2 regions of the Streptomyces sp. NBC_00704 genome follow, and region 2 is predicted to be linked to the other one. Evidence: riboswitches for the same ligand, from Rfam matches in the RefSeq annotation. Region 2 holds a riboswitch; the other holds the start of a gene.
What was found. A riboswitch is a leader RNA that binds a small molecule or an ion and turns the genes downstream of it on or off. The one in region 2 is predicted to bind S-adenosylmethionine.

Region 1 (7,329 bases), 1.6 Mb from region 2:
GGCCGGATGTCGGCGCCGGGCGTTACCGTGCGGGCATGGAACGGCGAGCGGACACGGACGGGCTGGGGGCGCTGGAGCGGGGCGTCCTCGCCCTGGAACGGCGCGGCTTCGCCGGGCCGGGCGCGAAGGAACGGGCGATACGCGAGGAACTGGACCTGTCGCCGGTGCGCTACTACCAGCTCCTCAACGCCCTGCTCGACGACCCGCGGGCGCTGGCCCACGACCCGGTCACCGTGAACCGGCTGCGCAGGGTGCGCGAAGCGCGGCGGGCGGAGCGGTAGCCCGGCCGGGCGTTGGCTATGGTCGCCGTATGGGCACCCACGAGACGCACCACGGGACACACTCCACGGCACCCGGAACCCCACCCCCCGGCTCCCGGCCCCCGTCCCCGCCCCCGCCCCTGCCCGTCCCGGTCACCGCGGCGGGCCGCGCCGCGCTCGACGCGATCGTGGCCCGTCCCTCGGCCGCCCTCGTCGCCCTCGACTTCGACGGCACCCTCGCCCCGATCGTCGAGGACCCCGAGGACGCCCGCGCCCACCCCGACGCCGTCCCCGCGCTCACGGCCCTCGCGCCGCGGATCGCCGCGGTGGCCGTCGTCACCGGCCGGCCCGCCGAGGTCGCCGTCCGCCACGGCGGCTTCGCCGGCGTCGAGGGCCTGGACCGGCTCGCCGTCCTCGGCCACTACGGCGCCGAACGCTGGGACGCGAGCACCGGCGCCCTGAGCGCGCCCGCCCCGCACCCGGGAGTCGCCGCCGTCCGCGCCGCGCTGCCCGCCGTCCTGGCGGCCGCCGGCGACCGGCCCGGCGTCTGGATCGAGGAGAAGGGCGGCCGGGCCGTCGCCGTCCACACCCGCCGCGCCGACGACCCCCAGGCCGCCTTCGACGCCCTGCGCGGCCCCCTGACCGACCTCGCGACCCGGCACGGCCTGATCGTCGAACCCGGCCGCATGGTGCTGGAACTGCGCCCGCCGGGCATGGACAAGGGCGTCGCCCTGCTGGAGCACGTCCGCGAGACCGGCGCCGGCGCGGTCCTCTACGCGGGCGACGACCTCGGCGACCTGCCCGCCTTCGCCGCCGTGGAGAAACTCCGCGCCGACGGCGTCCCGGGCCTGCTGGTGTGCAGCGGCAGCGCCGAGGTCGGCGCCCTCGCGGAGCGCGCCGACCTCGTCGTGGACGGCCCCGCCGGGGTCGTCGAACTGCTGCGGGCGCTCGCCGCTCAGCTGGGCTGAGGCTCGCGCAGCGCGTTCAGCTGGTCCAGGAACCAGCGGGCCGGGGGGAGCGCGGTGGCCGCCGCCGCCAGGCGACCGGAGCGCTCCGCCCGCTCCCGCGGGTCCATCGTCAGGCCCTCGTGCAGGGCCCGCGCGGTCTCCAGGACGTCGTAGGGATTGACGACGATCGCGTCGTCGCGCAGTTCCCAGTAGGCCCCCGCCTCCCGGGACAGGACCAGCGCGCAGCCCTCGTCGGAGACGACCGGCACCTCCTTGGCCACCAGGTTCATGCCGTCGCGGATCGGGTTGACCAGCGCCACGTCGGCCAGCCGGTAGGCGGCGAGGGAGCGTGCGAAGTCGTCCTTGAGGTTCAGCAGCACCGGCGTCCAGCCGGGCGTGCCGAAAGCGGAGTTGATCTCCTGCGTGACCCGCTGCACCTCGCTCATGTAGTCGCGGTAGACGGCCAGGTCCTGGCGCGAGGGATAGGCGAAGGCCACGTGCACCACCCGCTCGTGCCACTCCGGGTGGTCCTCCAGCAGCTGCCGGTAGGCCAGCAGACCGCGCACGATGTTCTTGGACAGCTCGGTGCGGTCCACGCGCACGATCGCCTTGCGCGCCCCGCCGTCGGGCGCGGCGCCGATCTCCGCGCGCAGCGCCGCCATGCGCTCGTCGACGTCCGCGCGCCGCGAGCGCTCACGCAGGAACTCCCCGTCCGCGCCCAGTCCGTGCACGCCGATCCGCGTCTTGCCGGGCCCGCCGGCGAACTCGGTGCAGCACGCGCTGAACGCGTCCGCCCAGCGCCGGGTGAGGAAGCCCAGCCGGTCGGCGCCGAGCATGCCCGCCAGCAGCTGCCCGCGGATGTCGTCGGGGAGCAGGCCGAAGTAGTCCACCGGCGCCCAGGGCGTGTGCGAGAAGTGGCCGATGCGCAGGTCCGGGCGCAGCTCGCGGAGCATCCCCGGCACCAGGCACAGGTGGTAGTCCTGCACCAGGACCGACGCCCCCTGCGCCGCCTCCTGCGCCAGCGCCTGCGCGAAGGTCCGGTTGTAGGTCTCGTAGGCCGCCCACCGGCGGCGGAACTCCGCGTCGAAGACGGGCTCCAGCGGCGTCTGGTAGAGCATGTGGTGGACGAACCACAGCACCGAGTTGGCGATGCCGTTGTAGGCGTCGGCGTGCACGTCGGCCGGGACGGGCAGCATCCGCACGCCCTCCTCGCCGATGCCGCGCGCGACCGCCTCCCGGTCGCCGTCGGTGAGCGCCGAGCACACCCACAGCGCGCCCGCGTCGGGGCCGATGGCCGACAGACCGGAGACCAGCCCGCCGCCCCCGCGTTTCGCGTGCAGCGAGCCGTCCTCGCGCACCTCGTAGGAGACCGGGCCGCGGTTGGACGCGACCAGTACCTGAGCGGAACCGCGGGAGGCGGACGTGTCGTGCGTGGAAGCCATAAGCCTCAACCTAGCCCGCTCCGTAAACGCTCAAACGTTCGCCGGCCCCGGCGCCCGCCGCCGGCGTCCGGTGCCGGCCGCCAGGCCGCCCGGGCTGACCCGCGGGCGGCCTCGGGTCTGCTCCTAGGCCACCCTGCGGGACGCGTACTCGGCTATCTGGGCCATCGGCGGGCGCTCCTCCGTGTCCACGGCGTGGGTGCGGGGCTCGAAGCCGGACGGGCCGCGCTCGAACTGGGTGAGGGCCGGGCGGACCAGGTGGCCGCGGGCCAGCCGGAGCTGCGCCGTGCGGTAGATGGCCGCCGCCATGCGGCCGAGGGCCTGGCCGTCCTGGTGGCGGTGCTTGCGCACGCCGACGTCGACCTGGGCCAGGGCGTCCAGGCCCACCAGGTGCAGGGCGTCGACCAGCATGCCGAGCTCCACGCCGTAGCCGACGGGGAAGGGCAGCCGTTCCAGCAGGGTGCGGCGCGCCGCGTACTCGCCGCCGAGGGGCTGCACGAACCCGGCCAGCTGCGGCCAGTGCATGTTGAGCAGGGGCCGGGCCATCAGCTCGGTGACCCGCCCGCCCTGCCCCGATGCGCCGGCCAGCGGGCGGTCGTACATGGCCTTGACCAGGTCCACGTCCGGATCGGTCAGCAGCGGGCCGACGATCCCCGTGACGAAGTCGGAGGAGAACTCCCGCAGGTCGGCGTCGACGAAGCAGACGATGTCGCCGGTGGTGACCAGCAGCGAGCGCCACAGGACCTCGCCCTTGCCGGGCGCGGCCGGTATGCGCGGCAGGATCTCGTCCCGGTGGACGACCCGCGCCCCGGCCGCAGCGGCGACCTGCGAGGTGCGGTCGGTGGATCCCGAGTCGACGACGACGATCTCGTCGACGAGCGGCGCCTGGTGCATGAGGTCGTGACGGATGACGGCGACGATGTCGCCGACGGTCTCCTCCTCGTTCAGCGCGGGCAGGACGACGGACACCGACTGGTTCGTGGCGCGTTTCGCGGCCAGGACGCTGTGCAGCGGGCGATCGGCCACCGACCAGGAGCGGGTGGCCAGCCAGCGCTCGACTTCTTCCAGCACGGTCCACGGCTCCTCACTGTCATGATCACTCCCTGTGCGCGGGGGGTGACCGTGTGATCCATCTCGCGGTTCGGACGACTATCTCAACTGTCCTGGCCTTCGGTTACAGTCTTGAACAACGCGGATGACCATCGCATGTCCGGTCGCCCCCGTTCACAACTTCACACCGCTCATCCAGAGGGGCAGAGGGACACGGCCCGATGAAGCCCCGGCAACCCTCCAGCCGGTCTCGTACCGCACACCGATCACCAGGTGCGCGCTCCGCGAGGCTCCCGGCTCGGGAAGGTGCCAAATCCGTCTCACGGCGAGATGCGTCGTGAGGAAGATGAGGAGAAAGGGCCTCGCCTCACATGGCTGCGCAGACTGTTGCAAGCACCACCGACTCTACGCCGACCTCTTCCGTGGACCTCGGTCCCGCCGCGGCGCTGAGCTGCCGCGAATGCGGTCACCGCGTCCCCCTCGGCCCGCTCTTCGCGTGCGAGGAGTGTTTCGGCCCCCTCGAGATCGCGTACGACTTCTCCTCCTACGACACGGAGGAGCTGCGCAAGCGCATCGAGGCGGGCCCGGCGAACATCTGGCGCTACGCGCCGCTGCTGCCCGTCCCGGCCGACGTGGCGGACAAGCCGAACATCAACCCCGGCTGGACCAAGCTCGTGCAGGCCGACAACCTCGCCCGCGAGCTGGGCGTCGAGCCCGGCAAGCTCTTCGTCAAGGACGACTCCGGCAATCCGACGCACTCCTTCAAGGACCGCGTCGTCGCCCAGGCCATCGAGGCCGCCCGCGCCTTCGGCTTCACCACCCTGTCCTGCTCGTCCACCGGAAACCTCGCCGGCGCCGTGGGCGCCGCGGCCGCCCGGGCGGGCTTCCGCTCCTGCGTGTTCATCCCGCACGACCTGGAGCAGGGCAAGGTCGTCATGGCCGCCATCTACGGCGGCGAGCTGGTCGGCATCGAGGGCAACTACGACGACGTCAACCGCTTCTGCTCCGAGCTGATCGGCGACCCGGCGGGCGAGGGCTGGGGCTTCGTCAACGTCAACCTGCGCCCGTACTACGCCGAGGGCTCGAAGACGCTGGCCTACGAGATCTGCGAGCAGCTCGGCTGGCGCCTGCCCGACCAGCTGGTCGTGCCGATCGCCTCCGGCTCCCAGCTCACGAAGATCGACAAGGGTCTCCAGGAGCTCATCAAGCTCGGGCTCGTGGAGGACAGGCCGTACAAGATCTTCGGCGCGCAGGCCGAGGGCTGCTCCCCGGTGTCCGTCGCCTACAAGGCCGGGCACGACGTGGTGCGCCCCCAGAAGCCGGACACCATCGCCAAGTCGCTGGCCATCGGCAACCCGGCGGACGGCCCCTACGTCCTCGACATCGCCCGCCGCACCGGCGGCGCCGTGGAGGACGTGGACGACGAGCAGATCGTCGACGCGATCAGGCTGCTGGCGCGGACCGAGGGCATCTTCGCGGAGACCGCCGGCGGGGTCACGGTCGGGGTGACGCGCAAGCTGATCGAGAACGGTCTCCTGGACCCGGCGAAGACCACCGTCGTCCTCAACACGGGTGACGGTCTGAAGACCCTGGACGCGGTGGCCGGCACGGGCCTGACCGCGACCATCCGTCCGAACCTGGACTCCTTCCGAGAGGCTGGCCTCGTATGAGCGTCAACGTCCGCATCCCCACCATCCTGCGCACCTACACCGGCGGCGCCGCCGAGGTGAAGGCCGAGGGCGCGACCCTCGGCGAGGTCATCTCCGACCTGGAGAAGAACCACACCGGCATCGCCGCGCGCGTCCTGGACGACCAGGGCAAGCTGCGCCGCTTCGTCAACGTGTACGTGAACGACGACGACGTCCGCTTCGAGCAGGGCCTGGAGACGGCGACCCCGGACGGCGCCGGCGTCTCGATCATCCCCGCCGTGGCCGGCGGCTGACGCCGTTCAGTACCCGCCGGTAGTAACCGTCGGTAACAGCGATTACCGAGAGTTCACCGAATTGCCCTCTCCGCGATAGAAGCGGAGGGGGCAATTCAGTGTGGTTGAGCGCGGTACAGTTGGGGAACCCGGTCCGGATCACCGGATCCGGAGCCTTTCTTTTCTTTCTTCAGCCGACAAGAAGCAGCCAAAGTGCAGACCCCTTTCGCGGCTTTTGTGGCTTTCCTGGGGCCCGACTTGCCCTGCATTCGGGCGAATTCTCGCCACATTCCGGATCCCGTGCGTCCGGAATTCTCGTCCGAGTGACCTGTTGCAGAGGGCAGTTGGACAGATACATTCGGCCGCGGTCGACGCGTTCCGGCGCACGCCCCCAACCAATGGGGGGTGAGGTCTGACCCGGATCCGCGAAGTGTGGATCTGTGCAAGGGCCAGTAATAGGGGAGTTAGGCATGGCTCAGGGCACCGTCAAGTGGTTCAACGCGGAGAAGGGGTACGGCTTCATCGCGGTCGACGGTGGTGCGGATGTTTTCGTCCACTACAGCGCGATTCAGATGGACGGCTACCGCACCCTGGAAGAGGGTCAGCGGGTCGATTTCGAGATCTCGCAGGGCCAGAAGGGGCCGCAGGCGGACATGGTCCGGCTCGCGACCGGCTGAAGCGCGCGCCGACTGACAGCGTCGTTCTTCTGTACGTCCGGCACATCTGTCGAAGGGCTCGCACCTCCCGGGGTGCGAGCCCTTCGGCCTGCCCGGGGCCGGGCGCCCGCCCCGGTCCGCGGGGGCCGGGCGGGGTGTCCGCGACGACGCGGGTCTCACCGGGGCGCTTGCACTCTCAGGGGTCGAGTGCTAATCATTGGCGTTAGCACTCTGAAGGTGAGAGTGACAACGAAGGACCGGGTCGGTGAGGCCCGCAGGCCAGGTGGGGCAAGGAACCACGAGGCCGGCGAGCCGTCCGTCGCGGGCGCCAGCGCGGTCCGGAGCAATCCACCCCAGTCCGGGAGGACCACTTCACATGGCCAAGATCATCGCGTTCGACGAGGAGGCACGGCGCGGCCTCGAGCGCGGCATGAACCAGCTCGCGGACGCCGTGAAGGTGACGCTCGGCCCCAAGGGCCGCAACGTCGTCCTCGAGAAGAAGTGGGGCGCCCCCACGATCACCAACGATGGCGTGTCCATCGCCAAGGAGATCGAGCTCGAGGACCCGTACGAGAAGATCGGCGCCGAGCTGGTCAAGGAAGTCGCGAAGAAGACGGACGACGTGGCCGGCGACGGCACGACGACCGCGACCGTCCTGGCCCAGGCCCTGGTCAGGGAAGGCCTGCGCAACGTCGCGGCCGGCGCCAACCCGATGGCCCTCAAGCGCGGCATCGAGAAGGCCGTCGAGGCCGTCTCCGGCGCCCTGCTGGAGCAGGCGAAGGATGTCGAGACCAAGGAGCAGATCGCTTCCACGGCCTCCATCTCCGCCGCCGACACCCAGATCGGCGAGCTCATCGCCGAGGCGATGGACAAGGTCGGCAAGGAAGGCGTCATCACGGTCGAGGAGTCGCAGACCTTCGGTCTGGAGCTCGAGCTCACCGAGGGCATGCGCTTCGACAAGGGCTACATCTCGGCGTACTTCGCCACCGACATGGAGCGTATGGAGGCCGTCCTCGACGACCCGTACATCCTCATCGCGAACTCCAAGATCGCGAA
Region 2 (7,329 bases):
GGCCGCCATCGCGGTCCCCGCGAACTTGGCCCGTCGATTGGGGGCGAACCGGGCGTACTGCCGCAACTGCGTGGGCAGTTCGCCGACCGTCAGCCCGCCGAAGCCGTCGGAGACGATCGTGACGACCCTGCGCCGCACGCCGTCCGGCAGCGGACGGTCGAGCATCTCGGCGGCGCCGTCGCCCGGCCCCCCGCCTGCGCTCTCCACCATCCGTCACACCCCAATATCCGTGCGGGCCCTCCCCCGCTCTCGCCGTCGCTCGAGCGGGGGGACCCCACCGTCAGGAACCGGCGCCCGGCCGGTCCACGAGTTCCACCTGGTCCACGGCGTTGCACCAGCGGCACCGCACCGACTCGATGGTCTCACTGACCACGTCGCGCTCCTCGACCTTCGGCTCACCGGCGAGGTCGAGGTGCACGTACTCGACGACCTTCGACGAGCGCGTCACGTCGAACCTCGTGAGGTTGCCGCAGAGCGTGCAGCGCCACCGTGTCGTGGCGGTCGGCAGGGGAACCGTCATCGTGACTTTCCGCTCCTTCTAGTGTCCCGCTTCTGGTGCCGGGGTCGGGCCGGAGGCTCCCCCGTGCGTGTGGCTCGTAACCCTACGGCCTGGCGGGTACTCGCCGCCCGTCCGTCCACGGGGGCCGTCCGGCGGCGAGGCGGCCCACGGGAGTGCGTCCCGTTACGTCATGCTTTGTAGCCATGACCAGCAACTGGAGCGGGCCGGTCCGCAGGGCGCTCCGCACCTCCCCGGCGCCGGTGACCCACGGCCTGATCGCCCTGTGCTGTCTGATCTTCGTGATCGGTCCCGCCTCGGGTTTCAACCCGGCGTACGGCGCGGGCGGCGGGCTGCCGGCCGCGCAGCGCGCCTACTTCCGCCGCTGGGGCGTGGTGCCCGCCGAACTCTTCGACGGCGCTCCCGGCGCCGTCCTGAGCCCGGCCACCGCCCTCTTCGTGCACGGCAGCTGGGTGCACCTGCTGGGCAACATGCTGTTCCTCTTCGTCTTCGGGGCCATGACCGAGCGCCGGATGGGCCGCCTTCAGTTCGCGCTCTTCTACACCTGCTGCGGCTCCCTGGCCCTGCTGGGCTACGCGGCCGCGAACGCCGAGTCGTCGCAGTCCCTGGTGGGCGCCTCGGGCGCGATCTCGGCGGTGCTCGGAGCGTTCCTGTACCTGTTCCCGCGGGCGCGGGTGACCAGTCTCCTGCCGTTCCTGTTCTTCCTTCCGCTGCGCTTCCCCGCCTGGGTCGTGCTGCCCTTCTGGGCGGGCCTGCAATGGGTGGGGGCGGGGCGGTCCCCGCACGGGCCCGGGGTGGCGTACCTGGCCCACCTGGTCGGTTTCGGCCTGGGGCTCCTCTACGCGTGGGCCCGCTTCGGCGAGCGCCGCGGCGCCGGGGACGGCCCCGGAAGGGCGGCGGGGGGAGACGGGCGGGCGACTAGAGTGAAGGCCGCCCCAGCTCCGGCCCCCGAGGGAGAGAACCAGCCGTGATCACCGCGATCGTCCTCATCAAGACCAGCGTGGACCGGATCCCCGAGATCGCCGAGCGGATCGCCTCGCTGGACAGCGTCAGCGAGGTCTTCTCCGTGACGGGGACGTACGACCTCATCGCGATGGTCCGGGTGAAGCAGCACGAGGACCTCGCCGAGGTCATCCCCGGCAGCATCAGCAAGATCCCCGGGGTGGAGGGGACGGACACGCACGTGGCGTTCCGCACGTACTCGCAGCACGACCTGGAGGCGGCGTTCGCCATCGGGCTGGACTCGTAGGGGGCGCTGCGGCGCTGCGCTCGGCTTGGGCGGGGCGGTTCCTGTGCCGGCGGGCGGCCTGCGAGTGTCACCACGGCGTCCGTGAGACGTCGCCCCCCGCTGCGGGCGCCTCGCCGGCGGGGTGGCCGCAGCTGCGCGGGCGGGTGCGGCTCCGTGTCGGCTGGGCGCGCAGTTCCCCGCGCCCCTGGGGAGGCTGCCCTCACGTCGGGGTCATGCGGGCCCCGCTACCCGCGCACTGCCGCCGGGAGCCGTCGCGCCGCGGGCGGGTGCGGCTTCGTGTCGGCTGGGCGCGCAGTTCCCCGCGCCCCTGGGGAGGGTGCCCTCACGTCGGGGTCATGCGGGCCCCGCCACCCGCGCACTGCCGCCGGGGGCCCTCGCGCCGCGGGCGGGTGCGGCTCCGTGTCGGTTGGGCGCGCAGTTCCCCGCACCCCTGGAGGGGGTGGCCCTCACGTCGGGGTCATGCGGGCCCCGCTACCCGCGCATTGCCGCCGGGGGCCGTCGCGCCGCGGGCGGGTGCGGCTCCGTGTCAGCTGGGCGCGCAGTTCCCCGCGCCCCTGGAGGGGGTGGCCCTCACGTCGGGGTCATGCGGGCCCCGCCACCCGCGCACTGCCGCCGGGGGCCCTCGCGCCGCGGGCGGGTGCGGCTCCGTGTCAGCTGGGCGCGCAGTTCCCCGCGCCCCTGGGGAGGCTGCCCTCACGTCGGGGTCATGCGGGCCCCGCCACCCGCGCACTGCCGCCGGGGCCGAGCGCGCAGTTCCCCGCAGTTCCGCGCGCCCCTGAGGGGGTGGCCCCCACGTTGGCGGCATGTCGGCCCCGCTTGGGGGGCTGTTCAGTTCACCGACGGGACGCAGCGGCCGTTCTCCGTGTGGTACTGCCACTTCGCGCCCTGGGTGACCAGCTCGCGGACCGCCGTCACGAAGCGGTCGACGTGCTCGTCGGGGGTGCCCGCGCCGAAGCTCACGCGGATGGCGTTGAGGGACTTCTCCCCCGGTGCCGCCTCGGGGGCGCCGCACTCGCCCTGGGTCTGCAGGTCGCCGCCCAGGAGGGTGCGGACCAGGGGGTGGGCGCAGAAGAGGCCGTCGCGGACGCCGATGCCGTACTCGGCGGAGAGGGCGGCGGCGAAGTGGGAGCTGTTCCAGCCCTCGACGACGAAGGACAGCACGCCGACCCGGGGGGCATCCTCGCCGAAGAGGGACAGGATCCGCACCTCGGGGACGTCGGCCAGTCCCGCCCGCACCTTGGCGATCAGGTGCTCCTCGCGGGCGACCAGGGCGTCGAAGCCCGCCTCGGTCAGCGCCTTGCAGGCCGAGGCGATGGAGTACGCGCCGATCACGTTCGGGGAGCCGGCCTCGTGGCGGGCGGCGCTCTCGTGCCACTCCACGTCCACTCCCCCGTCCTCGCGCCGGGTGACCTTGCGGCTGGCGCCGCCGCCCGCGAGGTAGGGGTCGGCCAGGGTGAGCCAGTCGGCGCGGCCGGCCAGGACGCCGCTGCCGAAGGGCGCGTACAGCTTGTGGCCGGAGAAGGCGATCCAGTCCACGTCGAGGTCACGGACCGACACGGGGTGGTGGGGGGCCAGCTGGGCGGCGTCGAGGACGATCCGGGCGCCGTGGGCGTGCGCCGCCGCCGTCAGCTCGCGCACCGGCCACAGCTCGCCGGTGACGTTCGAGGCGCCGGTGACGCAGACCAGGGCCGGACCGTGCGGGTCGCGCGCGGCGAGGGCCCGCTCCAGGGTGTCGACGGCCTGGCGCGGGCTGCGCGGGGCGTCGAGGTACGTGACGTGGGCGTTCGTCCAGGGCAGCAGCGAGGCGTGGTGCTCGGTCTCGAAGACGAAGACCTGGCAGCCGGCGGGGAGCGCGGAGGCGAGCAGGTTGAGGGAGTCCGTCGTCGAGCGGGTGAAGACCAGTTGGTCGTCCGGGCGGCAGTCGAGGAACTCGGTCACGGTGCGGCGGGCGTTCTCGAAGAGGTCCGTGGACAGCTGCGAGAGGTAGCCGGCGCCGCGGTGGACGCTGCCGTAGTAGGGGGCGTAGGCCGCCACGTCGTCCCAGACGCGCTGGAGGGCGGGGGCGCTGGCCGCGTAGTCGAGGGCCGCGTAGGCGACCTCGCCGCCGGTCACGAGCGGAACGGTGACGTCCCGGCCCAGAACGGGCAGGGGGGCACAAAGGGTGCGGGCGGCGGCAAGGGTGGAGACGGACATGGCGAACTCCCGTGAGAGCAGGGGGAACCGCCGTGCGGGCGGACAGCGCTCCGGCACGGAGGAAGGGGAAGAGAGGTGCAGGGGATGCGGGGCGGGGCTCTGCGCCCTAGCGCATTCGCTTGCTCACGGGAGACTCCCTCGGACGACCCAGGACCCCTGGTTTCGCGAGGGGTCCGCGCTTGCCGTGGACCTTGCTGTCCACGGCCTGGTCTTCACCCGGGGCACCCCGCCACGGACGGAGGGTTGCCGGACAGTCGGCCGGGGCCTCATGACTGTCACTCATGACCTGGTACAGGAAACTACGTCAGGTGATCGTCGTCCCGCAACCCGTGTCCGGATCGCGGGACGACCGCCGCCGCCGGCGTCACGCGTTGCTGGCCGCCACCCAGCGCTCCAGCGCCCGCCTGGCCGCGCCGGAGTCGATGGACTCGGCCGCCCGGTCCATGCCGGCCCGCAGCTGCCCGGCCAGCGGCCCGGCCCCCGGTTCCAGCGCCACCAGGGCCGCCGCCGAGTTCAGCAGGACGGCGTCGCGCACCGGGCCGGTCTCGCCCTCCAGCAGCCGGCGGGCGACCTCCGCGTTGTACGAGGGGTCGCCGCCGCGCAGCGCCTCGACCGGGACGAGGGCGAGGCCGACGTCGCGCGGGTCGAAGCTCTCCTCGGTGACCTTGCCGTCGCGCACGACCCACACGCGCGAGGTGGCCGTGGTGGTCAGCTCGTCGAGGCCGTCGTCGCCGCGGAAGACCAGCGAGGAGTTTCCCCGCTCGGCGAAGACGCCGGCGACGACCGGCGCCATGCGGGGGTCGGCGACCCCGACCGCCTGGGCGGCCACCCTGGCCGGGTTGGTCAGCGGACCGAGCACGTTGAACACCGTGCGGATGCCGAGCTGCCCGCGCGCGGCGCCCACATGGCGCAGCGCCGGATGGAACTTGACCGCGAAGCAGAAGGTGATCCCGGCCTCCTGGGCGACCTCCTGCACCCGCTTCGGGGTCAGCTCCAGATTGACGCCGAGCTTCTCCAGGACGTCCGAGGCGCCGGACGCGGAGGACGCGGCCCGGTTGCCGTGCTTGACGACCGTGGCGCCCGCGCCGGCGACGACGATCGCCGACATCGTGGAGATGTTGACGGTCTTCGCGCCGTCGCCGCCCGTGCCGACGATGTCGACGGTCGGACCCGGCACCTCGATCAGGTTGGCGTGCTCGTACATCGCGCGGACCAGGCCGTTGATCTCGGCGACGGTCTCGCCCTTGGCGCGCAGCGCCACCACGAACCCGGCGATCTGGGCGTCGGTCGCCTCGCCGCGCATGATCCGGTCCAGCGCCCAGAACGTGGCGTCCGCGTCCTGGTCGCGGCCGTACAGCAGGCCGTTCAGCACCTCGGGCCAGGAACGGCCCGCCGCGGTGTCGCCTCCAGCGGGGGTCACAGCGCTCATAGCCGCTCCTGCGTGTGTCGTCGTGAGTCGTGCTTCATACGTCGTGCGTCGTGCTTCGCCGGCCGGTGTGCGGCGCGGGACCCGGGGGCCGCGTCGCCGGCCGCGAGTCGTGGAACACGGTGAACCCCACCCTATCCAGCCGCGGGCACGGCACAGGGCCCCGTCCGGCAACCGGACGGGGCCCTGTGCGTGGCGTGGCGACGCCCGGGCGATCAGTGGTGGCCGTGGCCGCTCGTGATCTCCTTGTACTCCTCGACGGTGGGCTTCGGGATCTGCTGGTCCTCGCCGAAGTACGCTTCGCTGATCTTGGCGCGGAGCTTCTCCTTGCCCGTGACCTTGCGCTCGACGCCGTTGTCGTCGACGGTGGCGCCGATCGCGGCCGGCGCGTACTGCTCGTGCGCGGTCAGGGTGTGCAGCTGCTCCTGGCTGAGCGGCTCGTGGATCTCGATGAACTCACCGTGCGGCAGGCGCTTGATGGTGCCGGTCTCGCGACCGTGCAGCACCTTGTCCTTGTCGCGACGCTGCAGGCCGAGACAGATCCGCTTGGTGGCGATGTACGCGATGGCCGGTCCGGCGAAGAAGAAGATCCGGACGAACCAGGTGATCGCGTTGATCGACAGGTGGAAGTGGGTGGCCCAGAGGTCGTTGCCACCGCCCACCAGCATGATCATGTACATCGTGACCCAGGCGACGCCCAGCGCCGTACGGGTCGGGGCGTTGCGCGGGCGGTCCAGGATGTGGTGCTCGCGCTTGTCGCCGGTGATCCACGCCTCGATGAAGGGGTAGAGCGCCAGCAGGGCGAGCAGGACGCCGAACAGCACCAGCGGGATGAACACGCCCAGGACCAGGGTGTGGCCCCAGAAGTTGATCTCCCAGCCCGGCATGAAGCGGATCAGGCCTTCGGCGAAGCCCATGTACCAGTCGGGCTGGGCGCCGGTCGACACCTGGTCCGGACGGTAGGGGCCCATGGCCCAGATCGGGTTGATCTGCGCCACGGCCGCGATGGCCGCGATCACGCCGAAGACCAGGAAGAAGAAGCCTCCGGCCTTGGCCATGTACACCGGCAGCAGCGGCATGCCCACGACGTTCTTGTTGCTCTTGCCGGGGCCCGCGAACTGCGTGTGCTTGTGGTAGAAGACCAGGATCAGGTGGCCCACCATCAGGCCCAGCATGATGCCCGGCAGCAGCAGGATGTGGATCGAGTAGAACCGGGCCACGAAGTCGTGGCCGGGGAACTCGCCGCCGAACAGGAACATCGAGATGTACGTGCCGACGATCGGCATCGACAGGATCGCGCCCTGCGTGAAGCGCACACCGGTGCCGGAGAGCAGGTCGTCCGGGAGCGAGTAACCGGTGAATCCGGTGAACATGCCCAGGACGAACAGCAGGAAGCCGAACAGCCAGTTGACCTCACGCGGCTTGCGGAACGCACCCGTGAAGAACACGCGCATCATGTGCACGAACATGCCGGCGAGGAAGATCAGCGCCGCCCAGTGGTGGATCTGCCGGATGAGCAGACCGCCGCGCACGTCGAAGGAGATGTGCAGGGTCGAGCTGAACGCCTCGGACATCAGCTGTCCCTGGAGCGGGACGTAGCTGCCGTGGTACTCCACCTCGTTCATCGACGGGTGGAAGAACAGCGTCAGATACACACCCGTCAGGATGATGATGATGAAGCTGTACATGCACACTTCGCCCAACATGAACGACCAGTGGTCGGGGAAGATCTTGCGCATGTTCGCCTTGGCGAGGGAGTAGATCCCCAGCCGGCCGTCGGCCCAGTCGGCGATGCGCTCGCCGGCCGGGGCCTTCCCGCGTTCGCGGGTCACGGCGCTGTCGTGGTTCTCTGTCGTGCTCATCCGCGCTCCCAGAAAGCAGGACCGACGGGCTCTTCGAAGTCGCCGAGCGCCTGAAGGTAGCCCTCGTCGTTCACGCCGATGC

Region 1: it holds a riboswitch for S-adenosylmethionine, as region 2 does, so the genes downstream of both, thrC (threonine synthase) here and OG802_RS09585 (aminotransferase class V-fold PLP-dependent enzyme) in region 2, are expected to answer to the same signal.

Annotation. Positions count from the first base shown of each region.
Region 1 is NZ_CP109000.1:3,720,134-3,727,462, reverse strand. It holds gene OG802_RS16155 (DUF3263 domain-containing protein) at 36-281, shown strand; gene otsB (trehalose-phosphatase) at 311-1,228, shown strand; gene OG802_RS16145 (alpha,alpha-trehalose-phosphate synthase (UDP-forming)) at 1,216-2,649, opposite strand; gene OG802_RS16140 (glucosyl-3-phosphoglycerate synthase) at 2,773-3,717, opposite strand; SAM riboswitch class I at 3,885-4,049, shown strand; gene thrC (threonine synthase) at 4,068-5,366, shown strand; gene OG802_RS16130 (MoaD/ThiS family protein) at 5,363-5,638, shown strand; gene OG802_RS16125 (cold-shock protein) at 6,088-6,294, shown strand; gene groL (chaperonin GroEL) at 6,650-7,329, shown strand, end outside.
Region 2 is NZ_CP109000.1:2,163,434-2,170,762, forward strand. It holds gene OG802_RS09565 (NYN domain-containing protein) at 1-210, opposite strand, end outside; gene OG802_RS09570 (hypothetical protein) at 281-520, opposite strand; gene OG802_RS09575 (rhomboid family intramembrane serine protease) at 703-1,488, shown strand; gene OG802_RS09580 (Lrp/AsnC family transcriptional regulator) at 1,485-1,766, shown strand; gene OG802_RS09585 (aminotransferase class V-fold PLP-dependent enzyme) at 2,595-3,959, opposite strand; SAM riboswitch class IV at 4,130-4,246, opposite strand; gene trpD (anthranilate phosphoribosyltransferase) at 4,324-5,388, opposite strand; gene qcrB (cytochrome bc1 complex cytochrome b subunit) at 5,601-7,247, opposite strand; gene qcrA (cytochrome bc1 complex Rieske iron-sulfur subunit) at 7,244-7,329, opposite strand, start outside.